Regions from separate parts of the Undibacterium sp. Rencai35W genome, predicted to be linked through region 1. Evidence: predicted binding sites of a transcription regulator. Region 1 holds the regulator's gene; each other region holds the start of a gene.
The links. Region 1 encodes FliA, which starts transcription of late flagellar genes. Its sites were predicted from a motif close to CTAAAGTTTNNNNNNNNNNNGCCGNTA; they were not measured.
Positions count from the first base shown of each region.

Region 2: a site for FliA is predicted at 12,758-12,784, ahead of ACO0K3_RS09400 (flagellin). Genes of this name have one in related genera too.
Region 3: a site for FliA is predicted at 3,542-3,568, ahead of fliD (flagellar filament capping protein FliD). Genes of this name have one in related genera too.

Region 1 is NZ_JBMPPC010000001.1:409,533-423,376, reverse strand. Features, by position in the region: gene ACO0K3_RS01920 (flagellar basal body P-ring protein FlgI) at 1-345, opposite strand, end outside; gene ACO0K3_RS01915 (flagellar basal body L-ring protein FlgH) at 377-1,042, opposite strand; gene flgG (flagellar basal-body rod protein FlgG) at 1,050-1,832, opposite strand; gene flgF (flagellar basal-body rod protein FlgF) at 1,925-2,665, opposite strand; gene flgE (flagellar hook protein FlgE) at 2,730-4,040, opposite strand; gene ACO0K3_RS01895 (flagellar hook assembly protein FlgD) at 4,084-4,752, opposite strand; gene flgC (flagellar basal body rod protein FlgC) at 4,782-5,186, opposite strand; gene flgB (flagellar basal body rod protein FlgB) at 5,193-5,597, opposite strand; gene flgA (flagellar basal body P-ring formation chaperone FlgA) at 5,780-6,466, shown strand; gene flgM (flagellar biosynthesis anti-sigma factor FlgM) at 6,580-6,888, shown strand; gene ACO0K3_RS01870 (flagella synthesis protein FlgN) at 6,891-7,379, shown strand; gene motD (flagellar motor protein MotD) at 7,408-8,199, opposite strand; gene ACO0K3_RS01860 (flagellar motor protein) at 8,207-8,947, opposite strand; gene ACO0K3_RS01855 (RNA polymerase sigma factor FliA) at 8,929-9,660, opposite strand; gene ACO0K3_RS01850 (MinD/ParA family ATP-binding protein) at 9,669-10,511, opposite strand; gene flhF (flagellar biosynthesis protein FlhF) at 10,504-11,778, opposite strand; gene flhA (flagellar biosynthesis protein FlhA) at 11,775-13,844, opposite strand, start outside.
Region 2 is NZ_JBMPPC010000003.1:517,490-531,333, reverse strand. Features, by position in the region: gene gmk (guanylate kinase) at 1-560, shown strand, start outside; gene rpoZ (DNA-directed RNA polymerase subunit omega) at 575-778, shown strand; gene ACO0K3_RS09445 (RelA/SpoT family protein) at 822-3,131, shown strand; gene greB (transcription elongation factor GreB) at 3,162-3,710, opposite strand; gene ACO0K3_RS09435 (response regulator) at 3,861-4,508, shown strand; gene ACO0K3_RS09430 (GGDEF domain-containing protein) at 4,599-6,272, shown strand; gene ACO0K3_RS09425 (DegT/DnrJ/EryC1/StrS family aminotransferase) at 6,403-7,512, shown strand; gene ACO0K3_RS09420 (WbqC family protein) at 7,540-8,226, shown strand; gene ACO0K3_RS09415 (methyltransferase domain-containing protein) at 8,292-8,993, shown strand; gene ACO0K3_RS09410 (methyltransferase domain-containing protein) at 9,027-9,734, shown strand; gene ACO0K3_RS09405 (tetratricopeptide repeat protein) at 9,731-12,310, opposite strand; gene ACO0K3_RS09400 (flagellin) at 12,872-13,844, shown strand, end outside.
Region 3 is NZ_JBMPPC010000003.1:512,574-517,193, forward strand. Features, by position in the region: gene ACO0K3_RS09375 (flagellar hook-length control protein FliK) at 1-605, opposite strand, end outside; gene ACO0K3_RS09380 (flagellar protein FliT) at 645-962, opposite strand; gene fliS (flagellar export chaperone FliS) at 978-1,448, opposite strand; gene fliD (flagellar filament capping protein FliD) at 1,491-3,506, opposite strand; gene ACO0K3_RS09395 (flagellar protein FlaG) at 3,629-4,000, opposite strand; gene ACO0K3_RS09400 (flagellin) at 4,093-4,620, opposite strand, start outside.

The sequences.
Region 1 (13,844 bases):
AGACACCGTGATATCTAGCGTCTGTCCAGGTTGTGCAAAAGGAGGCAACGATGCGGTCACCATTACCGCCGCCACATTTTTTAATTGCAAACTTGTGCCCACGGGAATACTGACACCAAGTTGCTGCATCATGCTGATAATGCTTTGAACAGTAAATGGTGTCTGCGTTGTCTGATCGCCGCTTCCATCCAGGCCCACCACGAGACCATAACCCAGCAACTGATTTTGACGAACGCCTTGAATACCTGCGATATCTTTGAGGCGCTCGGCGTCACAAACTTGTGACGTCATTACAGTCAGCAGGCACAGAATGGTCAGGCAAAATTTAATCCTATGTAATTTCATCATGGTCTCACCTGCCAATACTCATCAATCATCATAACGGGATAAAACTCAGGAAGAACCTGGTCAGCAAGGAATTTGCTTCTGCTCTGTCGATTCTTGCGGTTGAGCGATATTCAAAACGTGCATCGGCAACCTGCGTCGAAGGAACAACATTCGCAGCGGTAATCGTTGTTGGATTGACGATGCCGGAGAACCGTACATATTCTGCACCTTTATCAAAGGCAAGCTGCTTCTCTCCACTCACCAGCAAATTGCCGTTTGGCAGAACATCAATCACCGTCACCGAGATCGTTCCTGTGAAATTATTACTGGCTGTCTGAGCACCACTCTCATCAAATTTATTGGCCGATGTTGATGACAGGCCTGCATTGCTGGTGACGGCAGAAGACAATCCTAAAAATGAAGGCACATTAAAACTCGTGCTGCCACTTTTATTGGCAGAGCTTGCGACGGTTTTACCGGCACTGGTTTTTTCACTGATTGTGATCGTCAGGATGTCCCCTAACAATCGCGCCTTCTGGTCTTCAAACAGAGGGCGATAAGAAGCTGATTGATAGATTGCACCATTCAGTTCTTTTTGCGGCTTCGCTGACGCAGGGGATACGCTCATCGGCTGATGCACAATCGCCGGCGGTACAACAGCACAACCTGTCACCATCAAGACGCCAATCAACATTGAGAAAAAACCGGATTTCATACTAACCTCACAGTTGCGCTAATTTTTGCAGCATTTGGTCTGCGGTGGTGATTGCTTTACTGTTGATCTCATATGCACGCTGGGTCTGTATCATATTGACCAGTTCTTCAGCTACATTCACGTTCGACGTTTCAATAAAAGCTTGACTCAACAGACCGGCACCATTCGTGCCGGGGGTATTAGTGCCAGGATTGCCTGAAGCCGCTGTCTCTACATACAAGTTCTCACCCATCGACATCAGTCCGGCCGGATTAATGAAGGTAGCCAGTTGAATTGACCCTACCTGTACAGGCGCGGCCGAACCCGGCTGGGTAACAGATACTGTGCCGTCACGACCAACCGTAATCGTTTGTGCATTCGCCGGAATCGAAATAGCGGGTTGAATGACAAATCCACTTGACGTCACCATCTGGCCTTGACTATCTACCTGAAAAGAACCGTCCCTGGTATATGCAGTCGAACCATCTGGCAGCAAGACCTGAAAAAATCCTTGCCCTTGAATCGCGAGGTCTTTGCTATTTCCGGTTTGCTGGAGATTACCTTGCGTGAATATTTTCTCGGTAGCGACAGGACGTACGCCGACACCAAGCTGCAAGCCCGATGGCAGTTGCGTCTGCTGGGAGCTTTGCGCACCAGGCTGACGAATTGTTTGATAAAGCAAATCTTCAAATATCGCTCTGGAGCGTTTAAAACCCGTTGTACTGACGTTGGCCAGATTATTGGTAATTACATCCATTTGCGTTTGCTGCGCATCCAGACCTGTTTTTGCTATCCACAGTGAACGTATCATGTCATTTCTCCCTGATCTAACGAATGCGCAATTTCTATAACGCTTACAATTTTCACATCTACCTGTTTATCAATATTGTGTCGTATTCAAACTCAACTCAATGACAAGATCTGACTGGCTTTTGTTGCGTTACTCTCGGCGTTTTGTAGCAATTTCATATGCATATCAAACTGACGAGCCTGAGTAATCATCGTCACCATTGACTCAACGACGTTAACATTACTGCCTTCAAGCATGCCACCTGCCACACCCACGGCGGGATCTGCGTCTACGGCACTACCATCCTTGGTTTTAAAGAGCCCGTCATCACCACGTACTAGATTTTCTTCAGGAGGATTGACCAGTTTTAACCTGCCGATAACTTGTACGCCGTTCGGCTTGCTACCAGTCGGGATTGTGGAGACTGTACCGTCTTTAGCAATCGCGACCGAGACCTCAGGTGGAATGGTGATGATGCCGCCATCGCCTACCACATTGAGCCCGGCCTGCGTTTGCAAAACACCGTTTTCATTGAGTTTTAAACTGCCATGACGTGTTAACGCTTCACTGCCATCTTCTCGCTGTACAACCAGCCATCCCTTACCCTGCACGGCAACATCTAATTCTCGTCCGGTCATTTGCAAGGACCCGGTGGAATAATCCGTCCCTACCGTTGCGTCAACGACATAGGTTCTGGTCGGAAGACCATCACTGATAACGGGAACGGCACGAAAAGAGTCGAGCTGCGCACGAAATCCTGTTGTAGTCGCATTAGCCAGGTTATGTGCTGTCGTTGCCTGCTGCTCCAGCACATGTTTTGCACCTGTCATCGCTGTGTAGATCAACCGATCCATTGCCAACCCCTGTTAAATAACTAAGCACTAAGAAATACTGCGCACATGCAATACCGGACTAGAATTAACGCAAGTTGACCAGCGTTTGCAGTACCTGATCTTGCGTTTTAATCGTCTGGGCATTGGCCTGATAAACACGTTGCGCCGTAATCATATTGACCAGCTCACCCGTCAGATCGGTATTGGAGTCCTCGACTGCCGATGATGTTAATAGCCCCAGTCCACCAGCCCCTGCATCTCCAACCAATGCCGGACCGGAAGTGGCTGTCTCTGTCCACTGGTTGTCACCTAATGATTGCAAACCATTTGGATTAGTGAAATTTGCCAATACGACTTGACCTAGTACGGCTGTTTTACCATTGGTATAGCTACCAACAATCGTGCCATCTTTTGCAGTATTAAATTTTGATAATTTCCCTGAAGTGTAGCCGTCTTGTTTTAACGAACTGACACTAAAATCAGAGCCAAATTGCGTACTGCCAGTCATATCCAGTTTGATACTTAACGGGGTCGAAATCGGCGTAACAGCGCCGGTCGTGACCGGGATTGTGACTTTCAATGCCTTAGGATCCGTGACAGCAAATGCCGGCGTTGCCGCTACCAGTTTGCCAAGATTATCGAACCCTAATTTACCGAGAGGTACGGCTGCCGCAGGTGGTACATATCCGATCGGTACACCGTCACTCGTTGCAAACACATTCCATTCAGACGTCGATGGCGCAGTAGGAGGCGTCACAGCCGGGTCGATTTTTACGAAGAATGTTTGCAGTACGTGTGAGTTGCCAAGGCTGTCGAAAACTGCAACCGAAGTTGCCTTATTGTAGGATGTAGGATCGGTAGCAGAAAAAGCGATTGGCGTAGCGCCACCCGGCACGGTATTTCTGGAATCCAGATTTAATACAGCATTGACAGCAGCTGTCTGCGCAGGTGCGATGTCAGAAGTGTTGATATTGATGGCTGTTGCTGCACCGGTAGCCAGCACACCACTGGCATTGGCAACGTAACCAGTTAATTGCGCGCCCTGCGCATTCACCATATAACCGTTTTTATCTAACTGAAACTGGCCATTCCTTGTGTAGGTAACGGCGCCGTTAGTCGACATCCGAAAAAAACCGTTACCGTTAATCGCGATATCCAGTGGATTATTAGTTGATGTGATATTGCCCTGCGAAAATTGCTGTGCGATGTTTGCGACACGGGTACCAATACCAACCTGAGCTCCGCCAGCACCATTTAATGAATTCGCAAATACGTCGGCAAACTGCACTTGTGCCTGCTTAAAACCCACGGTACTCGCATTGGAAATATTATTACCAATCACGTCCAATGATTTGGATGCTGCATTCAAGCCACTTAAACCTTGTTGAAAACCCATGATATTTCTCCTTTTACTGGAAATTAATTAGCTTGCTCGCGAATTAGTAGATTTTTTTCACGTCGGCCAGACCGATATCGCCAACATTTGCTACATTCAACTTAACCCCTTGCGCATTCGACGTAACACTGGAAACCATCCCAAAACTTAATGCGGTGGCATCAATCGCCTTACCTGCAACGCTAGCGCTGACCTCAATCTGATACTGTCCATCAGCGGCGACGCCACCTTGATCATTCGTACCATCCCATGTCAACGCGTTGATACCACTTTCCATTGCACCAAGACTCAGTTTTTTCACCACGGCACCAGACGCATCTTTAATCGTGACATCAACTTTGTCTGCACCTTGAGCAAGCTCAACGCCATAGACACCCTTACTTTGAGAAAGACCTAATTTATTTCCTGCGGCAACCACACCGTGACCAATCATATTGGCTGCTTGCAAATTTTGAGCTGACAGGAAATTGGCATTCAGGGACGTCACGGTAGCATTCAACTTATCAATTCCCGTTACTGTGGACAATTGCGCTAACTGACTCGTCACCTGAGCGTTATCCATAGGATTTAGGGGATCCTGATTTTTCATCTGCGTTACCAGCAGGGTCATAAAGCGATCTTGCGCCTCCTGCGTGCTCGATTTTGCGGCAGTACCGCCATTCATCGTGGTCAGCAAGCTTGGGTCAACGGTATTAGTCTGTACGGTAGTCATTTCAATTTTCCTTTAACTTCTAACGAAGATCATTGACCCAGCGTGAGCGTTTTTAACAGCATGGTCTTTGCAGCGTTCATCGTTTCGACATTGGTTTGATAAGAACGGGATGCGGAGATCATATTCACCATCTCTTCAACGACATTGACGTTTGGCATCGCCACATAGCCCTTTTCGTCCGCCAGCGGATGCTTAGGGTCGTACATCAGTTTAGGCGGGTTATTGTCTTCCACAACCTCTTTTACCCTTACCGCCGTAGAGACGGAATCAGCAACAGGCACCGCGCTGAAAACAACTTGCTTTGCTTTGTATGGCTGACCATTTGAGCTAGTGACACTATCCGCATTAGCCAGATTGCTCGACACAACATTAAGCCGTTGCGCTTGTGCGCTCATTGCAGAACCAGCTACATTAAAAATATTGAAAAGAGACATAATCTATTACCCCTGAATCGCCGACAGCATATTGCGTATCTGCATATTAAGAATCGTCAAACTCGCCTCGTATCGCAACGCGTTGTCTGTAAATTGATTACGCTCCACATCCATATCGACAGTATTACCATCAATATTTCCCTGGACCGTTGTCCGGTAAAGTTGCGGACTACCGCCAACGGCTCCTTGCGTGTCGAGATGCTGGGGAGCTGTTTTTGCGAGTTCAGATGGCGCCTGACCAGCATTTCTTTGCAAGACGTTATTCATCGCGGTAGAAAAATCAATATCATGCGCTTTATAATTCGGTGTATCTGCATTGGCAATATTGGAGGCGATCATCTGCTGGCGCTGTCCTCTGATGGACAATACAGCCTCATGGAATCGCAAATAATCATCGACTTTGCTACTCATCACCCCTCCCTCACCTGCTCCACAACATCTACGGTAACCAAAACGGTTTTTGATGTTTTGCATCTTATCTCTGCAAAAGCAAGAACAATCATTTGAGAAGAACAGGAAAAAGCCTTCTATTCCCCGATTAGCTAAGGGAGAAATTGACTACACTCCAATGACACGTTTTCAGTTGAGTTCCGATGAAAAAGCTAATTGTTTTATTGTTACTATGTCAGTTGATGCCGGCCGTAGCTTTTGCACAGCCGGAGGATCCGCAGCGGATTCGACAAGCAGCTGAGGATTTTTTGAGGAAGCAAAGTGCGGGATTCAGTGGTGAGCCACAGATTACTGTAGGTGCTGTCGACAATCGCCTTAATCTGGCTACATGCACAAATATTGAACCATTCTTACCTCCAGGTAGCAAACCATGGGGCAAAATTACGATGGGTGTGCGCTGCAGCAGCCCTGTAGCATGGGTCGTGTACTTGTCTGCCAGTATCAAAGTATCAGGCGACTATTATGTTACTTCAGGCAACATAGTCCAAGGACAAACAATCACAGCCAATGATTTAATGAAAGTGACCGGGGAACTATCGAATCTGCCATCCGGAACCATCACCAATCCGAATCAGGCAATAGGCAAGTCATTTAACGTGTCTGTCACGTCGGGTACCGTAATAAAGAGCGATAGTCTAAAGAGTCCGATGGTCGTTCAACAAGGACAGTCGGTTCGCGTCACCAGTACTGGCAAGGGATTTCAGGTAGCAACTGATGGGCAGGCTTTAAACAATGCTAGCGAGGGACAAGTTGCCAAAGTTAAAATTTTATCAGGACAGGTCGTTAGCGGAATTGCGAAAGCAGGCGGCGTTATTGAGATCACTTATTAATCAGGTAATTTCTCAGCAGCACAATATTTCCGCAAATGAAGTTAAAGTTTAAAATATCGCAGCCGATATACATAATGTAGATGTATAAAAATCCCAACATAGAGGGTGATGCTGTGAAAATTAATGATGCACTAAAGAGTACCACTGGACTGCCAGCGGGGCCGCAACAGGTTCGCACCGACCAGCAGGCAGAGAAAACAGAAGTGTCGTCGACGCCCTCTGCGAAGGTACAGATTTCGCCTTTGTCGACGCAACTACAGGCCCTACAGAACACACAAGCAAGTAGCGCTGTATTTGAGGCAAAGAAGGTAGAAGAAATTAAGCTGGCCATTTCTGAGGGACGCTTCCAGGTCAATTCGGAAAAAGTCGCAGATGGCTTATTAGAAACCGTCAAAGATTTATTAAACGCAAGAAAACGATAATCATGAATCTCGTCAGCGCAAAATTGCCTCAATTGAATCAATCTCTGCAGAATGAATTGTCAGCAATGACATCACTGACTGAGATATTGAAATTAGAGCAAGCTGCGTTGATTGAAGGCCATGTCAATGACCTGAATGAATTCACTAAGCGCAAGGGTCAATGTATTGCCCAAGTTGCAGAATTGGAAAAAATTCGCAGCACGCATCTTGAAGAAATGGGGTTCTCAAGTGACTTGAACGGAATCAATGCGTTCCTGGCGCAAGCACCTGCTGAAACAACGATTGCAGATAACTGGACTCAGCTTCTGGCAATCGCTGAAAAAGCAAAAGAAATTAATCGCACCAACGGTATCCTGATCAACCGTCAGCTAATGCGCAATCAAGGCGCACTCAATGTTCTCCAGCAGAGCAATCCGGCAGGTGCGATGTATGGCCCAAATGGACAGGCTAAAATACAAAACATTACAGGACGCGGCCTGGTTATCGGCTAACAACCCACTGATAGTCCGAACGAAATATTTATTTCTTTTCGGCATTTACTGCACTAGCTGAATTCGCCAAGGGTACATCAATAACAGGTTCCGGCAAAATAGCCAGGATAGTAACTGTCACCCGCCGGTTCCTTGCTCTTCCCTCGACAGTAACATTCGATCCTACAGGTAATTTTGGCCCCTGACCGATAGCGGTCATTCTGTTTTCATCGACGCCATTTTCAGTAAATAAACGCACTACCGTGCTTGCACGAACAGCAGATAATTCCCAATTAGACGGAAAACTGGAATTCTTAATTGGTAAATTATCAGTATGCCCCTCAACCTGAATTGCATGATTATCTGCCTTGAGCACCGACGCTATCGCTTTTAACGCCTGATATGAATCAAGGTTCAATTTCGCCTCACCCGGCGCGAACAAAACACTCGCGTTGATCTCAATCGTAATACCGCGGCTGGTCTGACTGACACTCACCTTACCTTCGCGCACCAAAGGCTCAAGGACACTCAAAATATCACGCGCCATACCCGTCATCTGCTCACGTTCTTTGTGCAAAGTTTCGAGATTTTTTTGCTTAACGGGACGAATAGGATCAAGTTTGATTGCAGGCTCTACATCACTGTTGGCAGAATGCATCACCATCGCCTGACCAAATGCACCTGTGAGCGAATTAGATAAGACACGATATTTGCCTTCATTCAAAGAAGATATCGCATACATCACAACAAAAAAAGCGAATAGCAAGGTAATAAAATCAGCATACGACACCAGCCAGCGATCATGATTATCACTCTCATCATGATATTTTTTCCTGGCCATGGCGGGCTTATTTTTTGTGGTTGGCAAGGCGCTCTTCCACGACCCGGGGACTATCACCCAAGGCAATGCTGTAAAAAATATCCGATAACATTTCACGTCGCGTTACTTCACTGCTAATGATTTCCTTTAACTTATTACTGACCGGCAGAAAAAATAAGTTGGCTAGTCCTACACCGTAGATCGTTGCGACAAAAGCGACTGCAATCCCGCTACCTAATTTACTCGGATCGGACAGATTTTCCATCACATGGATCAGACCAAGAACTGCCCCCAGAATACCGATAGTTGGAGAGTAACCCCCAGCGGCATCCCATATTTTGACAGCCTGACGCTGTTCAATTTCATATAAAGAAATATCAACATCCAAGATTTCTTTTAAACGAACAGGATCAATTCCATCGATGACTAAGCGCAAACCTTTGCTGATGAAAGGATCTTTACTTGCCCCCATATAACGCTCTAAGCTAAGAAACCCCTCGCGGCGAGCAACAACGCTCCAGATCAGCGCCTCTTGTATCGTTTTTTTACTCGTGTCGATTGGCATGGATACGATCCATTTCAACATTTTGACGCCACGGATAAACGTAGGCATCCGGCTCTGCAACAGCACTGCCCCAATTGTGCCAATGACGACAATCACGAATGCGGCGGGCTGCACTAATGATGACAGGCGTCCGCCCTCGATGAGCTGCCCAGAGAAAATTCCGGTGATAACTAATACAAGCCCAATTATGCTAGCCCAGTCCACGCTTTCTCCCTTAAAGATGCTCTTAATCGAGCTACTGCCTGGCTGTGTAGTTGGGAAACCCGCGATTCAGATACCCCCATTACCGCGCCGATTTCTTTTAAATTCAATTCTTGTTCGTAGTACAGCCCCATTAAGAGCTTCTCTCTCTCGGGAAGGCTGTCAATTGCAAAGATAACCGCATCACGAAAATCTCCATGCAACAAATCCTGCAGAGGATCACCCGACTGATCGGTACAATAATGATCCAGAAAATGTTCTTTGGTATCGGCGTCATGAAAGTCTTCATAGTAGACCAATTGGTGTCCACCACTTTCACTCAAAACATCCTGATATTCAGCCAGGCTTAACTTCAATTGTTTGGCAACTTCCGTTTCTAGCGGAGGTCTGCCTAACTTTTGTTGAAGCGTGTTCATTGCCGTCTCAATCTTACGCATATTCTGACGGACTCCACGTGGCAACCAGTCACTATTCCTCAACTCGTCAAGCATCGCGCCGCGTATGCGCTGTACGGCATAAGTCTCAAATTGAGCACCATGATTATCTTCATAGCGGTTGACCGCGTCGAGCAAACCTATCATGCCGGCCTGAACAAGATCATCCACCTCGACACTGGGGGGTAAGCGCGCCTTTAATTGATAGGCAAGTCGTTTTACCAGAGGAGCATGCTCTGTAAGTAGAGAATTTTTGTCTGACTTTCCGCTGGCAGTGTACATAATTTCTTTTAAATTCCGATGCCCACACCCAACTCAGGCAAGCCACGCAACCCCAGTGTTGACTGAGCAGCTGTTGCCAACTGTTCAGCCAATTTGGAGAAGGCAATTGATGCTCCAGCCAACGGAAAAGCATCAATTACGGCACGACCCAAATGAGCAGCTTGTTTCATGTGATCGTCTTCAGGTACATAACCTACAAAATGTAATGGAACGGCTAAGTAACGGCTCGCCGCCTGAGCCATATTGGCATATACCAGTCGCGCTGATTGTTCAGTTGCCCCAGAGACTAAAATACCGTAAGAACGACGACCAAGGCGACTATTAACTCGTTTAATCAAACCATATGCGTTTTTAATAGTGACGGGATTTGCCGATACTTGTATCACAACATCAGACTCCTCAAACGACGCAAGAGGAAACGCATCATTACTATCGATTTCACTATCGACGATCACTAAGTCGGCCGCATTTGCCGCAACATCAAAAACCCGGGATAATTTTCGCGAATTTTCGGCTGGCAACCGCGTTGAATTCATCGCATATTTGGATAGCATGGACACCGATAAATTTGATGAGACTATTTTAATCGCCTCTTTCATTGTACGCTGTTGTCGCGCTACATCCAACAGGGTGCTCTCGGAATCGCTGCCCAACCACGATCCTATACTATGGCTTGAGCAGCGCGCATCAATCATCAAAACTCGTTGACCTTGCCTGGCAAGCGAAACACCAAGATTGACCAACATGCTGCTCTTCTCATCATCACGCAAAGCAGACAAAAACGTTAATACGCGCGGCTTTGGCGCCTCAAGCATACGGCGCAATCCTTCTGCCTGATCAAAACTAGCCAAGAGACACCTCCCGCAAAGCACCGGGATTAATCGCGTTTGCCATTGCAGCATTTGCCATCACCATCGGGAGCTCATCATCCTGCAAACTAAAAGCGGAAGTCTCGCGTTTTAATTTAAACGCACGATCAACCAGATACTGCTTGTTAGCGACATGCAAATCTTCAGGCACACGCTGGCCGCTGGCAACATAATAGATATTCAGTTTCTGACGCACAGCAATATCTAGTACACCACCAATCGTTGCTGCTTCATCGAGCTTCGTCAAAATACAACCAGCTAAATCGCCTTTACCCTGATAAGCCCTGACTACCTCACTTAAGGTTTCACCGGTAGAGGTCGCATTTAGACATAAAAGTCGCTTCACATTACTATCGGCGCCTGACAACATCGCAATCTGCTCTGCCACCATCTTGTCACGTTGGCTCACACCGACCGTATCAATCAACACCGTATGCTTATTCTTGAGTTCAGACAAAGCGATGCGTAAGTCGGACTCGTCTTTAACAGAATGCACCATGACGCCGAGAATTTTGCCATAAATACGTAATTGTTCGTAGCCGCCAATACGATAACCATCTGTCGTGATCAAGGCCAGCTTAGCCGGCCCATGGCGCATCACACAGCGCGCTGCCAACTTGGCAGTCGTCGTGGTTTTACCCACGCCAGTAGGACCGATTAATGCATACACACCACCTTTTTCTAATATCTCGCTTTCATTTGAAATAGTAGACAGATTCTTGTTCAGTATCGCTTTAATCCAATCAAGACTGCTGACGACGTCATCTGATTCAGGCATTTTTTCGATCAGAAAGCGGGACAAACTCGCGCTAAATCCGGTTGCCAGCATTTCCCGTAAAATTTCAGCTTTCTTAGGCTGGCGCTTTTGTGTATTTGTCCAGGAGAGTTCTGCCAATTGCGCTTCCAGCATCCCTCTCATCGACCTGATCTCATTCATGACGGCAGATATCTCACCCGGACTAACCTGTGGAGTCGTCTCGCTATCAAAGCGACTGATACTGTTCGCAGTATATTGCTGAGAACTATCGTCCGACGTGAAGCGAGGAGTGAACCTAGGGACATCCGCCACCATTATTTTTTTATGTTCTGGCGTCACCAGTGAGCTTACCATCTCATCAGCCATCGCCAAGATCTCTACCCGGCCGTCAACATTGCGATTCGATAAAATCACTGCATCCGAACCTAGCGCATCTCGAACCAGGCGAATCGCTTCACGTGAGGTATTTGCCGAAAATTTTCTGACGTTCATAATTGCCCTCCAACGAGGCTGGTAACTCTAATAGTTTTAGTTTCAGGTAGTTCTGCTTGCGATAAGACTTTTAATTGAGGCAAGGTTCTTCTGAGGAAGCGAGACAATAAAGCTCTTAATGGACCCGGCACCAGCAGCACTGGGGTCAATCCCATTTGTTCCTGATGCTGTGCTGCTGCCTCTGTCTGACTTGCTAAAGTATCGGCAAGACCGGGCTCAATCCCTGCACCGTCGGCACCATTCGTCTGCAATGCCTGCATCAATAGCCGCTCCAGGCGATTGTCCAGAGTCATCACCGTCAATTCATTCGTAGAAGGGAATATTTGCTGAACAATCGCACGACCAAGCGAAATACGAACATAGGTCGTCAATTCATTCGCGTCTTGTGTGTGCATAGAATGCTCTGAGAGCGTTTCGATAATGGTTCGCATATCACGGATATGCACCCCCTCGATGAGCAGGTTTTGTAAGACTTTTTGCAGTATCGAGAGTGGTAATAATTTAGGAACTAATTCCTCCACGAGCTTAGGTGACTCTTTTGCCAGATGATCCATAAGCTGCTGCACTTCCTGACGACCAAGCAACTCCGCAGCATGCGATGTAATCAGATGATTTAAATGGGTTGCAATCACAGTGCCAGCATCAACAACGGTATACCCCATCCCTTGCGCCTGTTCTCGCATCGCCGCATCAATCCAGACTGCAGGTAATCCAAACGCAGGATCCGTCGTGACAGCACCTGGTAAATTTCCCGTAACCATCCCAGGATTAATTGCTAGATATTGTCCGGTCAACGCCTCACCAGTCCCGACCTCGACTCCTTTTAAAGTAATTCTGTAAGCCGATGGTTTCAACTCGAGATTGTCACGAATATGTACCGGAGGCGACAAGAAGCCAACCTCCTGAGCAAATTTTTTACGAATCCCTTTAATTCGTCTGAGTAGCTCACCGCCCTGCCCTTTGTCAACCAGAGGAATGAGTCGATAACCGACTTCTAATCCCAAGGTATCTACCGGCAAAATATCTTGCCAGGTCGCCTCTTCTATTTCGGGAGCGGTTGCTTGCGGTGGCGCTTGTTCCTCGGCTGTGGCAACAATTTCAGATTTTTTCGTTAATAAATATCCGCCTCCAATTAGCACACCCGCTAGAAGAAGAAATGCTACATGGGGCATACCAGGAATAATTCCCATGCCACCAACGATACCGCCGGTGATATACAGTACTTGAGGTTTGGCAAATAGCTGACCAATCAACTGGCCACCGATATCCTGGTCACTGGCAACGCGGGATACGACAACACCCGCAGCAGTCGAGATAATTAATGAAGGAATTTGCGCAACCAATCCGTCGCCAATTGCCAGTAAAGTGTAGTTTTTTAAGGCTGTTGCGAAGTCCAGATCATGCTGCACCATACCGACGATTAAACCACCGACAATATTAATAATCGTCACCATGATGCCAGCAACAGCATCGCCACGAACGTATTTAGAGGCACCGTCCATCGCGCCATAAAACTCCGCCTCCTGTGCTACTTCTGTGCGGCGGCGACGAGCTTCTTGCTCAGCGATCAATCCTGCATTCAGATCTGCATCAATCGCCATTTGCTTACCTGGCATCGCATCCAACGCAAAACGGGCACCGACCTCGGCAATACGACCGGCACCTTTTGTTACGACGGTAAAGTTAATGATGGTCAAAATCACGAATACGACGATACCAACCGTATAGTTACCGCCAATCAAAAAATGCCCGAATGCTTCAATGACCTTACCAGCCGCATCTGGACCAGTATGGCCCTCAGTCAATACTACACGGGTAGAAGCGACATTCAGCGATAGACGTAACATCGTACTAACCAACAGTACCGTTGGAAAAACCATAAAATCGAGTGGTTTTACCGTGTACAGGCTGGTCAATAAAACGATAATTGCCAGAGCAATATTAAAACTAAAAAATACGTCCAGAACAAACGCAGGCAGTGGCAACACCATCATCGCCAGCATCATAATAATCAAGACGGGTGCAGCAATCGCCTTGTTAGTAAATATGCTCATCCAGGCGGGCAA
Region 2 (13,844 bases), on a different contig from region 1:
CTTTATTGGCACAAGAACCTGCCATCAAGCTATCAATCTCTTACACTACGCGCCCACCGCGCCCCGGCGAGCAGGATGGTCGCGAATATCATTTCACGACGGTAGAAGATTTTTTGGCACGCAAAGCACAGGGCGAGTTTCTTGAGTCAGCCGAAGTTCATGGCAATTACTACGGCACGTCCCGTATTCTGATTGAGCAGCAAATGCAGGCCGGCACCGATATTTTGCTGGAAATCGACTGGCAAGGGACACAACAGGTTAAAAAACAATTCCCGGACGCGGTCAGGATCTTCATCTTGCCGCCATCAATCCCGGCGCTGGAAGAGCGCCTGAAAAAACGCGGACAAGATGAACCGCACATCATTACTCGTCGAATTCTGGCCGCTGGCGGTGAAATGGCGCACGCTCCCGAGTTCGAATATGTTATTATTAATCAAGAGTTTGCAACCGCCTTGGCAGAACTCAATGCAGTCGTCAAGGCAACCCGCTGCCGCTTCCCGCAGCAAGCAAGCCGCAATGCAGCGCTGTTTGCCCAATTGGGCATCCATGCCAACCCATGATAGAAAGAAAGAAAATGGCACGTATTACTATTGAAGATTCACTGAAAAACATCCCTAATCGTTTTCAACTGACCCTGTGCGCCACTTATCGCGCGCGTCAATTATTGCAAGGTCACACACCAAAAGTGGACTCAAAAGACAAACCAACCGTCGTTGCTCTGCGCGAAATCGCGGAAGGTAAAATTGGCATTGAAATGTTGAAAAAAGTACCTCTTTAATTCTTTAGCGCTACTACCGTGAAACGGCTGGGAACTAAACGGAATGAATCTTATAGACAGCAATTCTTCTGTTCCAGCCGCGGTCTCTCCTGAGAAGGCAGCTTCACGACGATCATCCTCCAAATCGAACCCATCGACTTCATCGCCTTCTTCTGTATCGCCCTCCTTGCCAGAAAATCCTGTTCCACGCGCACCAGCGACCGGCGTTGCCTCCATCACCGCACTGACCACCCGCTTAGCTGAATACCTCTCGCCTGCTGACTTAAAGCTAGTCAAGGAAGCTTATCGCTTCTCTGACGAAATGCACTTGGGACAAGTCAGGCGCTCAGGTGAGCCCTATATCTCGCATCCTATTGCGGTAGCTGAGATCTGTGCGGAGTGGAAACTCGATGTTCAGGCAATCATGGCGGCACTACTCCATGATGTGATGGAAGATCAGGATGTCAAAAAAGAAGAACTGATTGAACGCTTCGGCGCGCCAGTTGCGGCGCTGGTTGACGGCTTGTCAAAGCTGGAAAAAATCGAATTCCAAAGCCAGATCGAAGCGCAAGCTGAAAATTTCCGCAAAATGCTGCTAGCCATGGCGCGCGACGTGCGCGTCATTCTGGTCAAGCTGGCTGACCGGCTACACAATATGCGCACCCTGGGTGCGATGAAACCGGAAAAACAGCGTCGCATCTCTCGAGAAACGATGGAAGTCTATGTGCCGATCGCACACCGGCTCGGCCTGAATAATATTTATCGCGAGTTACAAGATCTGGCTTTTGCGCATCTATACCCCATGCGTTATCGCACACTCGCCAAAGCCGTCAAAGCGGCGCGTGGCAACCGTCGCGAGGTCGTCAATAAGATCATGGAAGCAGTGAAAACTGCGCTAAAAGAAGCTGGACTTGCCGCCCAGGTTTTTGGTCGTGAAAAAACTCTGTATGGTATTTATCGCAAAATGCACGATAAACACCTGAGCTTTTCACAAGTGCTGGACGTCTACGGTTTCCGTATCGTTGTCGATAATTTTCCAAATAGCTACTTCGCCCTTGGTACCTTGCATGCCCTGTATAAGCCGATGCCGGGTAAATTTAAAGATTACATCGCCATTCCCAAAACGAATGGCTACCAATCTCTGCACACCACGCTGATCGGCCCTTACGGCACACCGGTTGAGTTTCAGATCCGCACGCAAGAAATGAATCAGGTCGCCGAATCTGGCGTCGCCGCGCATTGGCTTTACAAAAATGAAGACGGCAACCTGACAGATCTTCAGCAGCGTACGCATGCCTGGCTGCAATCCTTACTGGATATTCAAAAGCAGACAGGGGATTCTGCTGAATTTTTAGAGCATGTTAAAGTCGATCTGTTTCCTGATTCGGTCTATGTATTCACACCAAAATCGAAAATTATCGCCCTGCCACGCGGTGCGACGGCACTTGATTTCGCATACAACATTCATACTGATATCGGCGATCAGGCGATTGCGACACGAATTAATCACGAGCCGGTTCCGTTGCGCTCCGAATTAAAAAATGGAGACATCGTTGAAATCATTACCTCACCAAACTCTCGTCCTACACCAAACTGGCTGACCTACGTGCGCACAGGTAAGGCACGCTCGGCGATCCGCCATTATCTGCGCACCATCAATCTGAACGAATCGACAGAACTCGGCCGTCAATTGCTGGCACAGGCGCTGGTCGCAGTACATTTAAATCCGGAATTACCGGAGAGCCTGGTCGACAAATTACTCAACGAGTCAACCGCCAAATCACTGGAAGAAATTCATACCGATATCGGCATTGGCAAGCGCATGGCAGCACTGGTCGCCAGGCATATTCTGGATTTGGTGGAAGACGATTCTCCGTCGATTCCATTCCAGCAATTTGCTGGCGACAAACTTAATGCCAAACGAGATCCTGTCATTATTTATGGCAGTGAAGGCGTTTCAGTCCAGTTGGCGCCGTGTTGCTTGCCAATTCCCGGTGACGGGATTGTCGGCCAGCTCAAGCGTGATCAGGGATTAGTGGTACACACCGATGACTGCGACAACGCCAAACGCATGCAGGTGAAAGAACCTGATCGCTGGATTGACGTGAGTTGGGGTGAAGACTTGAACCGTCGCTTTGATAGTCGCGTCGTCGTGATGGTCAATAACGAGCGAGGTGCGCTGGCACGGATTGCCGCAGAGATTGGCGAGTCAGACGCCAACATTAGCCATGTCAGTATGGAGGATGGTCAGGCCAACGATATGACCAATATCCATTTCACCATCCAGATTGAAGATCGTACTCACCTCGCCAGACTGATGCGCAATGTGAAGCACCTCAATGGCGTCGCCAAGATCTGGCGCGAACACGGTTGAGTTAATGCCTCACGTTCGTTCTTGAACGTCTTACTCAGGATATTTCACCTCAATAATCGTCAATTCATCAATACCTGCCGGCGTCTTTAATACGACGGTATCGCCCTCCCTGGCTTTGGTCAACGCGCGCGCCACTGGCGACACCCAGCTGATTTTGCCCGCCAGCGGATCAAACTCATCAACACCGACGATGGTAATCGTGACCTCGTCACCCTGTTGGTTTTCATAAGTTACCGTTGCGCCAAAAAATACCTGATCGTTTCCATGATGAACACGCGGATCGACAACCTCTGCGATATCAAGTCGCTTGGTTAAAAACCGAATACGCCGGTCTATTTCACGCAAGCGGCGCTTACCGTAGATGTAATCCCCATTTTCAGAACGATCACCATTCGATGCCGCCCAGTGAACGATATTGACGATCTCAGGGCGCTCGACATCCATCAGATGCAAGAACTCCTCCTTCATTCTTTGATGACCTTGTGGCGTCATATAATTTTTAACACCAGCAGGAATCTCAGGAATACCAAATTCCAGATCATCATCCTGCTCGGTTTCTTTGACAAATGCTTTACTCATTCCGGCATTGTAGCGGAGATGCATAAAAATATACGCTGATGCCTACCACGACACCAGCAAGCCTTATAGAATAGACACCAGTAAATGCGGCAATAGTCGTTGCCGTCAGACTCTATCCGCAACAGAATTATTTTCGATCAAGGTATATGCATGACAGTGAGCGCAGCCATCAAACTTATTATCGTCGACGATCATGCCGTCGTACGTGAGGGTTTAAAACAAATCATCGGCAGCACAGAAGATATATGCATTGTGGGAGAAGCCGAAAATGGGCTAGATGCAATCAGGCTCTCACGGCAACTCGATTATCAGATCATGATGCTGGATATTTCACTGCCAGATAAAAATGGCATCGAAATTCTTAAGCAAATTAAAAAAGAATCGCCTCAGGTGTCCGTCCTCATGTTTTCGATACACAGAGAAGACCAATATGCGATACGGGCGCATAAATCCGGTGCATCTGGCTATTTGAATAAGCAAGCCAGCGCAACTGAAATTTTGCAAGCCATACGTCAAATTGCATCAGGATTGAAATACATTAGCCCCGAACTCGCCCAGGAACTTGCGAACAACCTCAATCAAGAGCATGAAGGCGAACTGCACAAAACACTGTCTGATCGCGAGTACCAGACATTGACGATGATTGCCTCCGGCAAAACCGTCAGTGACATTGCCAAAGAATTGTCTCTGTCGGTCAAAACTATCAGCGAATACCGGGCACGCTTATTATTAAAAATGAAATTACGCCACAACGCAGAACTGACGCATTACGCGATCAAAAATCAACTTGTTGAATAAGTCCGCAAAGGCATAAAAAAACACTAAAATCCAGTATTACCATTACCAGTAGCTCCTCCTGATACTCGATAGTTCAAGCGCGGAAGCACCATGTCAAACAATCCTAATAATTCACAGTTCAAAACACCGACTGACATCGCCAGAGAAACTTTCCGGCGACTGGCAATTCAAAGAATTGCGCCAACTCCCGAGGCTTATCGCAAGCTGTATCAGGAAATATCCGGTGTCATTGATGAAATATCCGAAACAAAACCAGACACTCCGGCGGCGTCACCTCAATCGACTGAAGGTATAGAACCGTCTGCCGCTGAACAATTGCTACTCGGTTTCGCAGAGAGTCTGAAGCAATCACCAGGGGATCTGGGTAACTTTGGTCATCGGTTCAGTCGCGCAATCAAATCAGGTAACTGGGACGATTACAGCAAAGGTCTTACACAATTAGCAGAAAAAACACTGGTCAAACCAAGTAACTCCATCAGCCTGGTAGATCCGATTCCCGTACCAGTTGCGAGCACAGCGAGCAACTCTATTTCTCTGGTTGACGACATTCCTGTCGAGGACAGCCGTCCGAAAATTTTAAAAGATTTGCTGTACCGCACTTTGACTTTGGCTCTCGCTTCCGTGCTCAAGCCGAACCCCTCACTTGCCACAGAATCAGAAGCACTGGGAATCGCCGTCAGGGATGCAGAAAGCGAAACAGCGCTGAATCAAGTCGCGTCACGACTCAAGCAGCTGTGTTTTCAAATTGAATTGAGCAGCGGCGATACCGCTGAACAGCAAGAGTTGTTGTTGAGATTATTTGGCTTACTCTTAGATAATGTCCACGAATTACTCGACGAAGATAATTGGCTACGCGGCCAGATCGAAGTTGTACAAAGCCTGATTTCTGGGCCGATAGATCATCGTGCTTTACAAGAAGCCACCAGAAGCCTCAAAGACGTCATTTATAAGCAAGGTGCGCTCAAACACAGCATCGATGAATCGAAAACTTCCGTTAAAAACATGATGGCGACCTTTATTGATCGCCTCAGTGTCATGACGGTCAGTACAGAAACCTACCACAGCAAAATGGGCGGCTATGCAGATCAGATCCGTCAAAGTAAAGATGTGATCGAAGTCGATCAACTCATTGCGTCTATATTGGATGAAACCCGCACCGTACAAACGGAAACAATGCGATCACATGAGATGATGATCGTCGCACAAAAAGAAGTAAAAGAAGCGGAAGTTCGAATTAAAGAACTCGAAGACAAACTTGCCCACATGAGCGAATTAGTGCGTGAAGACCAATTAACTGGCAGCCTTAACCGACGCGGACTCGATGACGTGTTTGAGCGTGAGGCAGATCGAGCCGACCGTCGCGGTACCCCTCTCTGTGCGGCCATGCTGGATCTGGACAACTTTAAAAAACTCAACGACACACATGGGCACGCCGCAGGTGATGAAGCCCTGGTGCATCTGGTTCGCATCGTCAAAAAAACACTCCGCTCCATTGATGTGATAGCGCGTTATGGTGGTGAAGAGTTTTTGATCGTCATGCCAGAAACAAATCTGGACGAAGCCGCCTCTGCCATGACCAGGGTGCAACGTGAATTGACGACTCATTTTTTCACTGCCAATGAGCAACGCCTGTTCATCACATTTAGCGCGGGCGTGGCGCTAAGAGGCCCGAACGAGGCTCAAGAAGCCGTTGTAAAGCGTGCAGACAAAGCGATGTATGAAGCCAAGAAGACTGGTAAAAATCGCGTAGTGAAGGCAAATTAGTCAATCAGTCAAATTAACGAGTAAAACCCGACTAGATCAAGCTTACGCCCGACCTGATCTCCGCCTACAATAACAACCTACGCAAGAAGTTAATCGTAGTCACCTTCACTATTTTGTAGAGAGACCGGGTATGGAGAAGACTAATCCAATTTATGTCACACAACCCTCTCTTCCACCATTAGAAGAATTCATCCCCTATTTAGAAAAAATCTGGGACTCAAAAATATTGACGAATGGCGGTCCATTTCATCACGAACTGGAAGAAAAACTGTGTGATTATTTAGGCGTAAAGCATCTTTCCTTATTTACCAACGGGACTATTGCACTTGTTACTGCGCTGCAAGCCTTGAGGATTGCTGGTGAGGTCATTACAACGCCCTATTCTTTCGTTGCGACAGCACACTCTTTATTATGGAACGGCATCAAGCCTGTTTTCGCAGACATTGATCCTATTTCACTGAATTTAGACCCGACAAAAATAGAAGCTGCGATTACCCCCAACACGACCGCAATCATGCCCGTTCATTGTTACGGACGACCTTGTGACGTTGATGCAATTCAACGAATTGCTGATAACTATAATCTCAAAGTAATCTACGATGCGGCACATGCTTTTGGCGTAAAACGTAAGGGCGAAAGTATTCTGAGCTGCGGCGATTTATCGGTATTAAGTTTTCATGCGACGAAGGTTTTCAACACGTTTGAGGGAGGCTGCATTATTTGCCCGGACGCTAAAACAAAACAGCATATCGATCATTTGAAAAATTTTGGCTTTGTAGACGAAACAACCGTTGTTGCCTACGGTGTCAACGGCAAAATGAGCGAGGTCAACGCCGCATTTGGCTTACTTCAGCTACAACATATCGATAAAGCATTAGATAAGCGTCGCCAAATATCGGATAGATACCGTGAGCTACTTGCAGACGTGAAGGGAATTACTTTGCTTCCTGAAAGCACCGATGTGTTATCCAATTTTGCGTATTTTCCTATTCTGGTTGAACCAGTATATCCGTTGAGCAGAGACGCCTTATATCAAAAGCTAAAGGATAAAAATATTTTTGGCCGTCGCTACTTTTACCCACTGATTTCGAATTTCCCTATGTACAGGGGTTTAGTCTCTGCGCATCATGACAATCTCCCCGTCGCAACCGAGGCGTCGCTTAAGGTACTCTGTCTTCCTATTTATCCCGCACTAGAAATCGAAGAAGTAACATATATTTCCGAACTTATTGCGAACTGATCGCATCATCCAAGTAATTATCCGTCGATGAAAATAGCCATCATGCAACCCTATCTATTCCCATATATAGGGTATTTTCAGCTAATCGATGCTGTCGATATTTTCGTGATCTATGACGATGTAAATTATATTAAGAGTGGCTGGATCAATAGAAATTTCATTTTGAATCAGTCTAAAAATCTAAGAATAACCTTGCCGCTCGATGAGCCTAGTCCAAATAAACTCATTAACCAGATCAGTATTAAAGACCATTCAAATAAGCTACTGGAAACAATTCGTCACAGCTACGCAAAAGCGCCGTGTTTTCATGAAGCGTTTCCTTTGATTCAGCGCATATTGATGCACAGCGAAAATAATCTCGCACAATTTTTAACTCATCAGTTAAAGGAAGTGATTGATTACCTAGGTATCAAGATTGATTGGCGGATTTCGTCATCAATCAATAAGGACAACACACTGCATGGGCAGGAAAAAGTTATCGCTATCTGCGAGGAAATGGGAGCGACCCACTATATCAATGCGATTGGCGGTAAAGAGTTATATGACTACGCGAGTTTTGAAAAAAGAGGGATTGAACTTTCATTTATCCAGTCTGAACCAGTTACTTATACGCAGTTTACAGATTTTGTTCCCAACCTATCGATCATCGACGTGCTGATGTTCAATACACCGTCACAAATATCAAAACTTATCAAAAATTATCACCTGATTTGATTAGATTTAGTAAGCAAACCGAACCCTATAACCCTAATTGTCAGCTTCACACAACCCCGACTACTATGCCAAACAACATTCATCAATTCAGTGAACTCAAGTTTAGTCTGATTGACTATTGGAGAATGTTCAAGGCTCGCGGCATATGGTTGCCAGTCAATTACTTCCGGCACGCACATCTGTTTGATTTGCGTTACAAGACGAATACACATACCTGGCTTCCCAAAGACAATTGGGAGGAAAAACCAGACAATTTTGAACACGGATTTATGTATATGTGTTCTTGGACCAACGAAATCCAAAATTCTTTCAAGATCGTCAAATCCTTGTTAGCAACCGATTTCGATGACTACTCGTTTGTTGATATTGGCTGCGGCAAAGGAAAGGTGGTGATCGTTTGGAAGCAGGAATGCTTGCGAGAAGAAAATCAGCAAGCTGTATATGGAATTGATTTTTATCAACCACTAATTGCGATCGCAAAAAAAAATTATAGCAAAGTGTTTAACGAAGAAGGTATATTTTTATTGAGAGACGCGACGCAAACTGAATTCAATGAATTTGGGAAAAAAGTCATCGTTTATCTCTACAATCCGTTTGACGAAATCATATTGAAACAGGTGATGGAGCGCTTACGCGATCATCCGTCCATTATTATTTATAACAACCCTGTACATGCTCAGGTCGTTATCGACTCGGGATATAAAATCCTCTACGAACATAAGGGGTCTCACCCTAATGCTGAAACTACGATTTTATCTAATCTTTGAGATGCCGTTTCTGCCTTTCTACAATAATGACTAATGCTTAAAAATAATATCAAACACCCGCAATTTGGCATCTGGGATTATTGGAGAATGTACCAAGCAAGAGGGATCCAATTGCCATTTAAATATTTCGTAGAAACACATCTGTTTGACTTACTCAACCATACGGATACTCATACATGGCTACCCAAAAGTCAGCATGAGACTATCCCGGAAAATTTTGAACATGGTACTTTTTATATGTCCTCATGGACATCGGAAATACAAAACTCATTTCATGTAATTGATAAATTGCTTGGAGATGAATTCTCAGAATACAGTTTCATCGACATAGGTTGCGGCAAAGGTAAAGTCGTTTTGACATGGCGTAAAGCCTGCGTACAGGCTAGAAAATCACAAGCAATATTTGGTATTGATTACTATGAACCATTTTTAGATATCGCCAGAAATAATAATCAGCGAGTGTTTCATGATGATGGCAATTATTCCTACGAAGATGCGACGAAAACCCGCTTTCAGGCCTATGGCGATAAACTCATTATTTACTTGGCGAACCCATTTGATGAATTTATTTTAGAAAAGGTAATTGCTAATCTATCGTCGTCAAAATCCATCATCATTTACAACTATCCTGTCCATGGTGAAATTATTGTCAAGCATGGGTACAAATTGATTTACGAAAAAATGGGATCTCTTCCTTTAACACAGACACGTATTTATTCGAACCACATCACAACAACCTAATCGTCGACGTTAAAGGAAGTGATTGGTTGTCCATCACACCACTGATACCACATAACACGCAACGCTTTTTCGAAAGCGACAGCGATTTTGTTTGGATTCAGGTAATCCGATTGCAGTACCCGCTGTCTCAATCCAGAGCGAATACTTGCCAGATCATTTCTGTTGCTGGACCAGAATACTGCTTTGTGTACTAGATCGTCGTTATCTATAGCCACAAATTGTTCTAATTGAAGATGTTGCAAAATAGCCTGCCCTTCCCTGCTAAAAGAGCTGTTACCAGCGAGCGTCAAGGTTGGTACTCCCATCCATAGGCCATGCATAGATGTTGTCGCGCCTGTGTAAGGGAAGGTGTCCAAACAAAGATCGACTGTTTGAAGCTGTTTTAAAAACCCCTCCATATTGCTCCTATGAAGAAAAGTCAGTCGCTCTTTCACAACACCTTTTGCTGCAAATTTAGCGATCATCTCCTCAGGATGATGGTTTTTCGGAAGTCCCCCAATAGTCATATGGCTATCTGGAAGCGCGTTCAATATTTCCGACCAGATATATATAACTGAATCACTTATTTTACTGATGCGATTAAAGCTACCAAATTGAAGACTCTTATTTTTTAAGGCTGGTAGTGGTGATATTTCCGGAGAATTTTTATAAGGTTCAAAAGGTGTACAAACAGGCAGTCTGACAATTTTTTCGGAAAACTGCTTTTCAGCATCACCCGCGGGAACCAAATAACGATCAGTCACGTAATAATCCATCGCTCGTAAGCCGGTGGTCCCCGGATAACCTATCCAGCTAAACTGAACGGGTGCCGGCTTACGTGCAAAGGTCAGTAGTCTGTTATTGGTTGTATGCCCAGACAAATCACACAAAATATCGATTTGATCGGTTTCGATTACTTGTGCAAGCTCAAGATCTGAATAATTGTGAACACTTTTCCAGCTGACAAAATTTGACTTTAATTGATGAGTTACCTCATCTTCCAGATCACGGTTGTAATACGCGAACAGATTGAGTTGTGTCTTTGTGGAGAGTTCTTTTAAAATCGATCCAATATAGGAAGAAACTGCGTGATTAAAAAAGTCTCCGGAAACAAATCCCACTCGTAATGGTCGATCATGGTTTTTGTTATTTGTATGTTTCGGCCAGAACGGAATAAACGGCATTTCGTAGCGAACGCTAAAGTTTTTATGCTCTTCGAATACCAATGCTGGGCTGGCCTTAAAAGACTCCACCAAAAAAAATAATAAGGAAGAAAACGCCGTAGAATCGCTTGGATCTAAACTTAATGCTTTACGGTAAAGCGATTCGACTTGATCCTGGCGACCGCCGAGCGTATGAAGTATGTTACCCAAACTACGATAAGCAGATGCAAGCGACGGGTCAATTTTTATGCAACGCTCATAATATTTCTGAGCAAGCAAAATTTCATTTTGATCAAAAAATATGTTCCCAATATTAAATAAAGCCTCTACATAATCAGGACGCAATGCGATAGCGCGCTCTAAATGAATTAAACTGGACTTTGAATCACCTAAAAGCTGCAATATTGCACCGAGTGCGTTATGTGAATCTGCAAGATTCGGCGCTAACCTGACCGCCTCCTCAGCGAAATATTTAGCCTCACTCAATCGTCTCTTTTCTCTTAGTAATGCAGCAAGATTGAGGTAACCGACAGCAAAATTCCTGTCAATCTCAATTGCCTTTCGAAAATAGAACTCTGCCTCGTCCAATTTTTTCAGAGCCCGCAAAAGATTACCTAAATTATTGCAAGCCTCAAGCATCTCCGGGTTCGTTGCAAGCGCAGATTTATATGATAGTTCGGCTGCAGGGTATTTCTTTTTCGCGACAAAAATGAGCGCCAGATTAAATTGTGCGATTGCGTCTGACGGCGCTAACTCAACAGCCTTTAACATATGTATTTCTGCGTCATCCAGTTTTTGCAACCCGATAAATGCTAATCCGCTATAACGCCATGCCAAAGAATCACCTGAATTTTTTTTAGTCGCTTTTTCGGTATATTTAAGGATCTCTACGAACTTACCTTTGTGATACAAGTCGCTCAAGTACTTTTCTGATGATGAAACAGTTTTAGATACAGCGACTTGCGGTGACATTATTTCTTTTTGTGTGGAATCATTTTTTTCGGTGCTAATTGTGAGATCCACATGTTCATGTGATACCTCCGGTTCAACAGGAGACCCCTGAGAATTCAAAAATTGATCTCGTAAAAACGCCGCCTCTTGCAAAACTTGTTCGTCACCCGACAGACGAAGAACATGCAAATACTGATCCCAATACATTGCCGCCGTCGGCTTCGATTGGATCGCCTGCTCAAAAAAAGATGCTGCGTTTACTAAATCTTGCGCATCCAGATAAATACAAGCCAATTTATAACTCGCATCAGAATAACTCGGCATTTCAGCAAGAAGCGCCTTATATGTATCGATTGCCTGAGCCGATTCCCCGTTACGCCAAAGAGTATCTGCAGATTGCATGATTTCGGTTAACACGATATCCATCGCTGACAAATCTATCTCACTGTCACTTACTTCCAGAGCAGGCTTATTTTCGATCATTATTTATTCACTCAAATTGGACAAATCCGCAATGGATTGGGTGTAAAACAAACTAATCAACAGAATTACGCAGAGGCTCCTAAACAATAACAAACTTAGCCGCCAAGCATTCGTTGATTAGAGACAGAAATATCCACATTTAACTCACATAAACAATAAGTGGCAACTTGCTAATCCGCTTTAAAGCGGTAATGGCGTGGCCGCATAAAAAATGTGTCTCATCATTCAAGATATTGTCATGCGTACCTATTTTTTATTAACTGCATCGCCAGGAAGTAGTTTAATTGCATATTTGACATTAATTAAATTAGAATTTTGATGAAAATTTATCTTTTAGCAATGTCAAATAAATTTAATTTAACCCTAAAGTATTTTCAAAATTCGTCGTTCAGCGGAGTAAGGGTAAAAACTTTAGTTCAAAAAAAAATATTTATTTGCAGTAACAAATTAAATATTTTGGATACCTGTCCGTTACCTGAAACAACGGCGGTGCTGTAGTCACAGAAACAGACCAAAGTTTAAGGCTAGTGCCGATTTTTAACTTAGGTAAGGAGAATTAAAATGGCTTCATTTATCAATACCAATATTGCATCGCTGAATGCGCAACGCAATTTGACGACTTCACAAGCATCGTTAAACACATCTTTACAACGTCTTTCCTCCGGTTTACGTATTAACAGCGCAAAAGACGACGCCGCAGGTTTGGCGATTTCTCAGCGTTTGACTTCACAAATCGGCGGCTTGAATCAGGCAGCACGTAATGCGAACGATGGTATCTCTTTAGCGCAAACCGCTGAGGGCGATTTAACTCAAATCGGTAATAACTTACAACGTATTCGTGATCTGGCTGTTCAGGCAGCCAACGGCTCTAATAGTGCAAGTGACCGCGCTGCTCTGAACAACGAAGCTAGCCAGTTGGTATCTGAGATCAACCGTGTTGCAAGCAACTCTAACTTCAACGGCGTGAACTTGCTCGACGGTAGCTTTACCAATCAAACATTCCAAGTCGGCGCTAACGGTACTAGCAACGACCAGATCACTATTGGTTCAATTGCCAGTGCAAAATCAACTTCATTAGGTGTTGGTTCTGGATCAAGCTACGCAACAAACTTGTCCGGTTCCGCTGCGACAACTGATGCTTTGGGCGCTGGTGGCTTAGTCGTTAATGGTTTTAACGTTGGCTCATCAAGCTCTGACGGTGTGTCATACAAGGATTCCAACGGTAGCGCGATTGCTAAAGCGGCTGCAATCAACGCAGCATCCGGCAATACCGGTGTAACAGCGACTGTCAGTGCTAATACAGTCACAGGTACTGGAGCAACTGGTTTTGCAACAGCGGTAGCAACAGGCGACATCAAAATCAACGGTGTTGATCTTGGTCCTTTGGGTGCAGCTGGTTCTGCGGCAGAACGTGGTGCTCAAGTTACTGCTGCGGTCAACGCAAAATCGTCACAAACTGGCGTAACAGCAAGCTATGACACCACGACAGGTGCCGTTTCTTTAACAGCTACTGATGGTCGCAATATCACGATTG
Region 3 (4,620 bases), on a different contig from region 1:
CCGCTTGAGGAAATCGTTTTTTGCAGTTGAGCAGATAAGTCAACTGGCGATTTTAGTATGTCGCTATGCTCAGCAAGTGGTCTTGTTCCGATCAGGCTATTGGCAGTGCCTTTTTCCTGAGCAAGATGCAGAATGCTGTCGATAAGTTTCGCTGTCTGGCTAATTGTAGTGGGGGTACTTGTTGATGCTGCCAGATCCGACGATATTTTTTGCGGGAGATTACCTGCTTTGGATAAGTCTGCTGAAATTGTTTCAGCATGACTGCTTGTCATGTCGAGAAGGGTTTGTCCAAGTAGCGCTTGTTTGGGGAAGGTAGCGATAACAGTCTGATTACTTTCACCAAGCAAAAAGGTAGGGCGGGGATCGACTGTGAGTAACTTTAAATTAAGCAGATCGCCTGCCTTACTATCAGCAGGGAGATTCATTTTTGCAGTTGTTCCTGCAATTCTCACTAAGAAGCTGCCATCATTTAACCGGGAAAGTACTTCGCCTTGTACTTGGCGGCCAATAACCAGTTGAGATAATTTACTGACGGCCTCTTGTTTGGCTTCCCCAAGAGAGGCAACAGCAGACGGCGCTTCGATAGCAGCAACGGGCCTTAGCAAATTATCGACCCTTGGCAACATCAGTGTTTACCTTAAAAATTAGCTTGAGCCGTAAGTTCGCGTTAGCTTACGATGTGATTCTGAACTGCGCATGACGTTTGCGAGTTGCGCCATCCAGGGTTCAGTTAAGTTACGAATTTCCTTATCATCAGCGAGGATTTTTCTGATGATCTGAATTTTTCTACTTCTTAAATCAGGTGACAGTTCTTGCTCAACCTCACGGATTCGAAGAATCTGTACTTGAGAGGTGCAGTCACTTTCTAACTTGGACAAAAGATCCCAGTCGCCATTGCGTGCAGCACTTAGCATTTGATCGGTAATTGTTGCGACATTCTCGTATATCGAGATCATTTCCATGCTATCCATCATCAATCAAGCCTCAAGAAATTTAGCAGAACGTGGTGCGAGTGCATCAGTATTTAATACAGGTGGTTCGACGGTAGAGGCCGTAGTTGGGGCAATCGCTTCCCAGGAACTGCGTAGATCTTTTAACAGATTTTGTACTTCAAGCAAAAGTTCGGCCTGATTATTCAAATTTGCAAGAATTAAACGTGTATTCATGTACTCGTATAAGGCATCCAGGCTGACCGCAATATCACCCCCAGATTTCTTATCGAGACTTGCACGTAAGCCATTGTCAATGATCGAGATCGCTTTTGAGATTGACTTCCCTTTGGCCGCAATCTCACCAGCATTCAGATGCTGGATCGCATTGCCAATCGAGACAATTGCGCCATCGAACAGCATGACAATTAATTTGTGCGGACTAGCGGCAATGACTCCAGTTTCAATACCGACTTTTGCGTAGGCATTGGCACCGTTCATTTGAGATGAGCCAAACATGTATTTCTCCCGTAATTTTTATTTCAATACCTAGAAACTTTTTTACTTGGTATTCGATCCTGTTAATGCTGACAATTGTTGAGTTAAAAACGTACTCGTATTATTTAAACTACTGATGGTGGAATCTAGTGCTGTAAATTGAGCCCGGTATCTTGCCTCGGTGTCTGCAAGTCGGCTATTTAGCGCAATACGTTGTTTGCCGATGTCGGTAATACTTTTCGTGACGCCTGATGAACTGCTCGCAATGGTGCCATTACTGCCAAGAAAACCATTTAATAAATTATTTAATTTGTACGCATAACCGATCGAGAAGTTGACGGTACCACGGGTACCGACGGCACCTCCAGATACCAAAACTTTTAGGCCTTCTGCATCGGAACCTGCACTTCCGGTGAGTGTTTGACCGGATCCTGTTGCAGCTACACCATTTAATGTACCAGCTACATCGTTGCCCGCAGTTCCGCCCAAGATACTTCCGGTTAATAGGGCGGCCGAGGATCCTGTGTTTGACGCAAGACTAACATTTGACGTCGCTCCGAATTTTGCAGATTGCAGTATGAGGTTACCCGTACCTCCGATAGAGGCAGTAACAGTTGATCCATTTGCAGAGAAAGCAGAAGTTCCATTAATCGACGACTGAACCAGAGCGGCTAACTGGCTGGGTGTGTAAGTGCCTTGTGCCAAGCCTACAGAGGCTGTTACACCATCTAAGGTTACATTGATCGCGGTACTCGCTGCGATCGTTGTTGTCGCCGGCAAAGACAGGTCTCCACTTAAGCTACCTTGCGTAGCAATTTTAGTGATGTTTAAATTGTAGCTGCCTGCTTTTGTGGCAGAACTGGAAGAGGCCACACTGACTAAACTATCACTGGCTTTACCGATAGAAGCAAACAGACCACCAATATCACTTAACTTTGTTGTCAGGGCTGTTGTAAGCTTGCTTGAGTCTAGTGCTAAAGAGCCGTCCTTTTGAAACGTGACACCAATTTGAGATAAGGTAGTCAGCCCACCACCAAGACCATTTACCGCAGTGGATAATGAGTTGCGGATCTGATTTTGTACACTTTGAGTAGTCGAGTCGCCAAGTAATAATCCGCCCTTTTTTGTACTTGGATCATAGGCTGTTAGCGTCTTAATTGTTGAGTTCAGGTCATTGTATGCTTTGACTAAACTATTAATGCCGGCTTGTATCCCTGTCGTATTGGCGGAAACAGCGATAGAGGTGCTTCCAATTTTAGTCAGATTGAGGCTAACACCTTGAATGGCTCCGCTTACAGTATTCGATGCGCTGGTAATGTCGATCCCATTAACTTTCAATGCTGCACTTTGTGCCGTATTTATTTCAGTAAAATTTTGGGTTCCCGCGGGATCATAATTTAATAAACCCTGAACGGCTGTATCACCGGACGCGCTAATTTTTAAGCTTGATGCAGCGCCAGTCTTACTTGAGTTTAATACCAGATGGTATGGCGTCGCACTTCCATCGCCAACGATGGTTGCGCTTACGCCGATGTTTGCAGCGTTGATGGCATCACGAATACCCTGAAGCGAGTTGTTGCTACTGTCAATAGTGATTGATCCAGTTGCTTGAGCGGCATCTTGGGTAAATGTTGTGCCTGTTCCATACACGCCATTCGTCGCAGTGCCGGTAATCGTACCGAACTGAAAAGAAATTGTCGTTGTAGCGTTTATGTCACCGATAGCGTTTGTTGTGCTGACTTGTCCCGCACTTGAGATGGATTGAGCTTGGGCTAACTTGGTAATGTTGACGCTGTAATTACCTGGAGCAGCACCGCTAGTTGCTGATCCGGAGACGATCGTAGAGTCTCCGGAAGAGGCATTGAGAGATTGAAACGTGGAGGGATTGTTGAGACTCGATAGGGAACTTTGAAATGCGCTAAGGGCACTGTTCAATGATCCATATGCAGACAGCTTCGCTTGATAGCTCGCTTCTTTGGTAGCGAGAGCCGTTAAGGGCTGGCTTTCTACCTGCATTAATTTGGTAACCAGTGTATTGACGTCCAGTCCTGAACCAATACCTGTTGATTGAATAGTCACTATATTCCCCTTCGTATGCTTGCACTATACCTAGTTATCGGCTCAGGCAAACCAGACTTTAGAGGGGGATTTACCTATCAGTTTTAAAGTAGCATTTTCTTACAATAAATTTTTGAAGTTACCTATGCTTGTTGCTTAATTAACAGGCCTTGCAACTTATCCAGTGATTTTGAAATTTCAATCGCTTCTTCAGTCGGAATTTGACGCAGTACCTGTTTGGTTTGCTGGTCGACCACTTTGACGACAACACGCTTGTCATCATTGTCGACTGTAAACTCAACACCTTGTGAACTAGATTGAATAGATTTATTAATGTCTTGAACAGCTTTAGTCACATCGGCAAGACTAGGGCTTTTGTTCGGCTGGCTTACAGCCGTTTCAGTAATGGTTGGTGTGGCTGCTTGTGCTGTAGAAATTGACGCATCTGAGCTGGCTTGTCGGTTAAGTACGACTGCCACATTTGCATTGGAATTACCAATTGACGAGATGTCCATGATCATTTCCTCTAAGTAAAAATTCCCCTGATCAAAAAATGACCAGGGGATTAGTTCTTGCTAATGAAAATTCAGCGAATAATCATTAGTAATTAACGAAGCAGAGCTAATACACCCTGTGGCAACGCATTTGCTTGCGCCAAGATTGCAGTACCTGCTTGTTGCAACACCTGACCACGAGTCAAGCTTGCTGTTTCTTGTGCGAAATCAGCATCTTGAATACGGCTACGTGACGCAGTGAAGTTTTCTGCACTTGTTTGCAAGCTAGTTACTGCTGATGACAGACGGTTTTGATACGCACCCAGTGAAGCACGTGAGCTATTGACTGAAGCGAGAGCTGCATCAATTGTTGTCAATGCTGATGTAGCACCAGAAGCTGTCGACAAGTCGAGTGACGACAGGCCTGCGCCCGCAGTAACCGTTGCGGCTTTAGTGCCGGCTGTCAAACCTGCAGCAGTAGTACCTGCACCGGCAGCGGCAGAAATGGTCGTTGTACCAGTTGTGTAACCAAACGCAGTATTCGCAGCTGCAGTTGCAGTAATGTCAAAATTTGCGCCATTAACCGAAGTTAATGTTACGGCACCAGCTGTTGTTGTGCTTGCAGCAACGCCAGTTTTGCT